One region of the Staphylococcus muscae genome, then DNA from elsewhere that is predicted to be linked to it. Evidence: riboswitches for the same ligand, from Rfam matches in the RefSeq annotation. Region 1 holds a riboswitch; each other region holds the start of a gene.
The links. Region 1 has a riboswitch for thiamine pyrophosphate ahead of C7J88_RS00265 (ECF transporter S component). Riboswitches for the same ligand answer to the same signal wherever they lie in the genome.
Positions count from the first base shown of each region.

Region 2: another riboswitch for thiamine pyrophosphate. It lies ahead of thiO (glycine oxidase ThiO); the one in region 1 lies ahead of C7J88_RS00265 (ECF transporter S component).
Region 3: another riboswitch for thiamine pyrophosphate. It lies ahead of C7J88_RS08830 (thiamine phosphate synthase); the one in region 1 lies ahead of C7J88_RS00265 (ECF transporter S component).

Region 1 covers NZ_CP027848.1:53,984-56,189, forward strand. The annotation lists gene C7J88_RS00260 (ABC transporter ATP-binding protein) at 1-684, opposite strand, end outside; gene C7J88_RS00265 (ECF transporter S component) at 699-1,274, opposite strand; TPP riboswitch at 1,409-1,508, opposite strand; gene graF (glycopeptide resistance-associated protein GraF) at 1,590-1,721, opposite strand; gene auxA (lipoteichoic acid stability factor AuxA) at 1,959-2,206, shown strand, end outside.
Region 2 covers NZ_CP027848.1:1,403,162-1,405,367, forward strand. The annotation lists gene C7J88_RS07005 (DNA-binding protein) at 33-632, shown strand; TPP riboswitch at 675-777, shown strand; gene thiO (glycine oxidase ThiO) at 880-1,977, shown strand; gene C7J88_RS07015 (L-cystine transporter) at 2,060-2,206, shown strand, end outside.
Region 3 covers NZ_CP027848.1:1,795,220-1,797,425, reverse strand. The annotation lists gene C7J88_RS08840 (thiazole synthase) at 1-381, opposite strand, end outside; gene thiS (sulfur carrier protein ThiS) at 383-586, opposite strand; gene C7J88_RS08830 (thiamine phosphate synthase) at 588-1,178, opposite strand; TPP riboswitch at 1,266-1,375, opposite strand; gene C7J88_RS08825 (Bax inhibitor-1/YccA family protein) at 1,438-2,070, opposite strand.

The DNA of each region.
Region 1 (2,206 bases):
GCCATATTCAGTCAATGTCTCTTCATAATTGGCTAATATCTTATCCGGAGACCCTTGTTGTATGATTTGACCTTCATGATTCATAAGAATAACTCGGTCGACATAATCCCAAACATGAGCCACCTTATGCTCGACAATGAGTACCGTTTGATCTGCCCATAAATCTTTGAGCAAGTCCCACAAGTTTTGTGTTGCTTCGATGTCGAGCATTGCAGTCGGTTCATCTAAAAATAATGTATCAGCTTCCATGAGTAAGGTACCTGCAATCGCCAGTTTTTGTTTCATCCCACCGCTCAATTTGTTAATTGCTTGTTTTGGATTTACATCGAGCTGTACTTTGTTAAGTGCAGCTTGAATACGATGATCCATCTCATCTTGTGGCACTTGTTGATTCTCAAGTATAAATGCAAGTTCTTCATTGACTTGTGGCATACAGAATTGTGAATCGGGATCTTGGAAGATGACGCCAGCATGACGTGCAACTTCTAATTCGTCATATTTCATCGGCAGATCAATGAGATCAGGAACGATACCACTCAAGACGTTCAATAGGGTGCTTTTACCAGACCCTGATGGGCCGAGTAAAAGTACCTTTTCTTTATCTTTAATTTCAATATCAAGACCATCAAATATTTTATGGTCTGTACTTGGATACTTTAAGCGTAGGTTTTTTGCTTTAAGCAATGTAAGTTCTCTCCTTATAGTGAATCATAGTCGTCTTTTGATGCAGGTCTAAATAGCTTCGTCACACCTGTTTGATCCAATGCTTTGACCAGATAATATGGGAAAGCACCAGCTAATACGACACCACTAATGATGCGAAATACGACATATAATATAAGATTCCATTCTGCAACTTCACCTAAGTAACCATAGTACCAGTCGATAGGTAAGCTGATGAGCGCAGCTGCGAGACCTGCTAACAGCGCAACCATAAATGCACGAGAACGATAGCGGAATAATGCAAATACAAGTTCACAAGCAAGGCCTTGTAAGAGTGCATAGATAATCGTTGGAATATCAAAGCGTCCCATCATAATCGTTTCACCTGCACCTGCCGCAAATTCTGCAAGTAAAGCAATGCCCATTTTAGGAATGATGAGATATGCAACAACTGCTGCTGCAAACCACATACCATATAAAAGTTGATCGATTTGTAAACCGAGTGGTTGGATTGTCTTCGTAACAACCCACCATATGTTATAAACTACACCGAAGATGACAGAAACTAAGACTGTCACGAGTATGTCTGACAATGTTAAGCCTTTTTTCATAATAAAGGACCTCCTAATAATAAAAGACGCACATCCTTGAAATAGGGATGTGCGTCGATATATGAACGAAGCGCTCATGTTTATTATGTAAGCAACTCAAAATAAGCGTGCGATTCATTGCCGCAAATATCACGTATAAACGTCGTACACTTTCCTCCGCTAGTATCACCTAGATCAGGTACAAAGGGTTTGAGGATATTCCTCATCTCAGTTCTCACACCCCTAGTGCGTGCGTATTCAATTGATATACACAATGTACATGTCTTACAGTAAAAAGTCAAGGGACGAATCGCCCCTTGACTTGATTTGTGTTGATTAATCTAAAGTGCTTTGGATATCATCTTTTGTTTTGTCGATACCGTCTTTAGCTTCTTGCGCTTTATCTTTTAACGCTTCTTCTTTTTCTTTTGCTTGCTCTGCAGCTTGTTTTAAATCTTTTTCTGACATCATAAAACACTCCTTCATTTATGTTGTTACTCTTCTATATCCGTTCTATATTTTGTTAAACATCATTTTAAAAAAAGATTTATAAAGATGATATAAAATCTTGGAAAGGGGTAAACATATGACATATGATAGAGCGTATTGTCTAACAGCTTTAAATATTTCATACTAGAGACTGAAATTAATCAATTATCAAGACATAGGACAATTGTTCATATATAATAATTGTGAGGTGAGAGGATGTCCTTTTTTAATAAGTACACCGAAGTTATTTATTCCTATATTATAGGTGCGGTTGCGATATTGTTGAGTATCGTTATTTTTATCAATATTCCGCTCATTGAACAACTCAAATCAGGCAAACACCATGTGCCACAAATCCACAATGTATGGGATTTTATCATGGCGTTTTTTAATGAGATTATTCGTGTGATGAGTAAGTACATCGGAGATTTCCCGCTCATTAGCGGACTCATCATTTTGGCATT
Region 2 (2,206 bases), 750 kb from region 1:
CGTCTAAATTGTAGGAGAAAGGATCCGGTTATATGCTAACAAAAGAATTCGCACAAAAATCTGGCTTAAGCGAAAAGCAAGTCCGCAAAATTGTTCAGCATCTCGAAGAACGTGGTTACCATTTAGATAAAACAGAATATCGCGGGCGTGAAGCGACAGACTTCAAAGAAGAAGATGTTGAACTCTTCCAAGAGATTGCAGAACGCGTTGGGCAAACTAACAGTTACGAACTTGCATTTGAAGAACTCGAGAAAGAAAAAGACTTCTTACAAGTTATTGTGAAGGAAGATACACAACAACTTCCTGCTGATCAACAACTCTCTAACTTATTCAAAGAGTTGCACAATGAAATCAATCAAATGCGAGAAGAACGTCAAATACTTGGGCAAATGGTGACACAAGTACACAAACAACAAGAGGCACTTACTGAGTTACATAACAAGTTAGAAACACAACTAAAGTCAAACAGTGCATCTATGGAGTCTCTCACTGAAGCACAAAAACAACAAACTGAACAACTCAGTACAACACAAAAGCACTTAGAGACACAAATCGAAGGACAAAAAGCATTAGCACACACAATTGAACGCAATGAGAAAAAAGGTTTTCTCCAACGATTATTCGGCGGTTAAAACACAATTTCTATGCAAGTCAACCACTTGTCTTACAATTAAATAACATGCTAGGGGTGCTCGAAGTGAGCTGAGAAAGACGGACTCTTAACTCTTTGAACCTGATATGGTTAATGCCATCGAAGGGAAGCAATTACATGTCATGCGTATCATGATAGTCATGCAACGTTAAAGCATGCGTCACATACGACTCAATTTCAATCATACATGTCAACTTCCTGCACCCTCACATGCAGGAGGTTTTTTTATGTTACAAACAGTTATTATTGGTGGCGGCGTGATGGGATTGTCCATTGCACGTCAACTCAATGCGCAAGGTCGTCACATACATATCATTGATCGCTCGACACCCCGTATGAATGCATCTTATGCAGCAGGTGGGATGTTAGGTGCACAGAATGAATTTTTTGAAGATACACCTTTATATCGTCTTGCAATGGCAAGTCGTGCGATGATGCCAGATATTGCACAACAACTCTTAATGGAGACAGATATCGATATTGAACTGCAAACATATGGGCTGATTAAGGTAGCAACTACCGCACAACATGTCCCAGCAGTTAAGAAACAATTTGAATTTCTCTCTCAGCAAGACCATAAGATTTATGAATTATCACGCCATCAATTACGTGCACGCTTCCCCCACTGTAACATTGACGATTGCGCAGCATTCAAAATACATGACGACGGTCAAATCAATGCCAACTTATATACACAAGCGTTACTGCAATCCGTCTCCAATCTTTTGCATATTGATCTTCACATACAGACGGAAGTATTACAGATTATGGAACATGCATCGCATTATCGAGTAACAACTTCTAAAGGCGATGTATATGCAGACGAATTAATCATCGCTGCTGGTGCTTGGAGTGGTGCATTGTTACAGCAACTTGGGATGAATCTTCCGACACAACCGGTCAAAGGCGATGTGAAGTTAATTGAATCGTCTTATTCACAACTAAAAGAAACTATTTTTAATATGAACGGTTGTTATATTGTGCCAAAGAAACCCAATCGTTTTCTTATCGGTGCGACATCAGAACTCGACAATTGGAGTACACAAAATAAAGCTGAAAATCTCCAGTGGTTAGATGCAGAAAGTCAATCTATGATACCTGACCTATGTGAACATCGCGTGATTAAGACTTGGACTGGCATCCGACCGATCACTCCAGATGGCGTTCCGATTATGGGTGCCCTTCGTGATAATCTCTATATCTCAACTGGGCATTATCGAAACGGTATTCTACTCTCGCCTATTGTCGGTCAACTGATGGCACAATTAGTTGATGGAAGAACTAGTGCAGCACAACAATTAAAACCTTTCTCACCTATAAAATGAGAAAATTCGTATGTAGGGGTTGATTTTAAATGGACTTGCAATTATTCTTATAATACAAGTCGGAATTAAAGGAAGCGTCTAAATGTCTATATTTCTCATTATACTTAACTTATTAATTTTTGCTGGATTCCTTATCGGTCTATGGGTCATGGCAAAGAAACACGTCAAGTTCCCTACACGTGTCTTTGTTGCACTCGGTCTCGGTATCTTACTCGGAATCATTGTACAG
Region 3 (2,206 bases), 350 kb from region 1:
GACTATATATCCTTTTTCCAATAAAATTTCACATGCTTTGTACGTGTCGAAAGGATCTGGCAACAACGTATCATCATCGCCGATCACCTCTACTTTAATCATATCGCACACACCTGCTTCATTTGCCAATTCAGCAATACGGACCGCTTCTTCTGCCGTTTTAGCACCTGCTGTATTTGGAAAAGTGATAAACTGCTCTAAATCGACATTCGCAAGTGGATTAGGTAAGTCACGATCGTATAAATGCATACGTCGTACAGCAAACGTTAATACTTCTGTTTCAGATGCTGCAATCGCCTCACTTTGAACTTGCTCATTATCAAACTTTCCTGTTCCTAAAAATAATCTTGAGTGAAATGTTAAATCTCCAATATTAAACATATTATCCGCCTCCAACAAATTCTAATAATTCTAATCGATCATCAGGGCGTACATAGGTAGATGCCCATTCTGAACGCTTCACAACTGTTTCATTATGTTCAACTGCCATTCGTTTTGCTTCAATGCCAAAATGATCTAAAACATCTTGAATCGTTGTACCTGACTGGAATTGCTGTCGTTCACCGTTTACTTGTATCTCAATCATGTCATCTCTCCTTATTCATTTTCCATTTCTGTACCATCTCATCAAACACCTGTATAGGTATGTTAAACGCACTGCGAATACATGCCATACCAATGAATTTAGGATTAACCTGCGTGACAGTATGCTGATCAATACCTCCAATCGCAATAAGGGGGAATTGCTCTGATAACGCTGCACACACTTCCGCATTTGTACGCGGTGGTTTCCCTTGTTTTGACGCTGATGGAAAGACATGTCCAAACAGACCGAAATCTAATTGATGTTCACGTGCTTTGATAATTGATTCAACATGATGAACAGACATGCTCACACTATATGAAGGGTGCGTCTCTTTTAAGTGAAATGCCTGTTTATCACCTTCTTTGAAATGCAAACGTTGAATCCCCATACGCTTTGCCAATGTAATGTCTGTATGTATGATGACCTTTGACTTAGGAAACTCATCTTGCAACAGCGCATGGAGCCATTCAATTAGAGACAATTGTGTCATCGGCGTTCGCAAGAGTACACCATCAATTTGTGGCTCTATCATATTCAGACGTTGAATATGTTGATCAGTTAGCAATTCATAAGGTGTCACTGCAATAATCATGTAATGCCTCCCTTTTCAAACACCACTTAAGATAAAAATAAAAAGCTACTCTTCTACATACAGCAGAAAAGTAGCTTCACATTTTATACGTAAGCAAAACCACTTTCCTACGCCAGTACTAACTGGATCAGGTTCAGGAATTTTGAAATACGTTTCAATCTCAGCCAACGATTTTTATGGCACTTCCAGTGGATGTTTCATTATTTATTTTTTCTCTAATATCATCATATTAAAAATGACTCGTTGAATCAAATCTTTATTATCTTTTTACCTTTTGGGCTAAGTTTAATGCGTGACGAATGATGCGGAATAAGTTTAGAAATAGGTTAAACCCCATCTCTCTTGGCGAAAAGGCACCACGCTTCAATCGATTAAAGTCATATAACGTGTAAAGTAGAAACAGACCAAGACCAACAACTGAAATGACTGTATAAAGCATAGGAATATGAACAAACCATCCGACAATACTCATACAAATAAGTGCGATAAGTGTCACAAATAAATACTTCCCCATACTTGATGCATCACGAATCACAAAAAAACCGACAACGCCAAAAACGACAAAACCGATGATTGCTAATAAGACAATCATTAAAAAGGTTTGTGCACCTAAACTTGCAAATGAATACATAAATGTTGCATAAGATAATAAACCTGCAACAATCGTATAAACATGTGAAATAATTGGGCCACTAAAACGTGCACGTTGAATGACCATTGTAATAAGAACGAGTACCGCTAACCCCATTGACATCGGTTGACGCCATTCAGCTGGTAAATATTGACCAAAATATACTGAAATACCAAATATTAACCAATAATACATAAAGAATAACCATACTTGTCCATATCGTTTATAGTCCGATGACTGTTGTTCTGTATTTGAACTCATAAAAATCTCCTTTATATTTCATCTTTCTCAATGATTGTAACATTTACTTTAACATACGTATGTCACATCTCACAGTACTTTACCCCATATCACATTGAGTACAACATGTTAAATTCATTACAGATTCGTAACATTC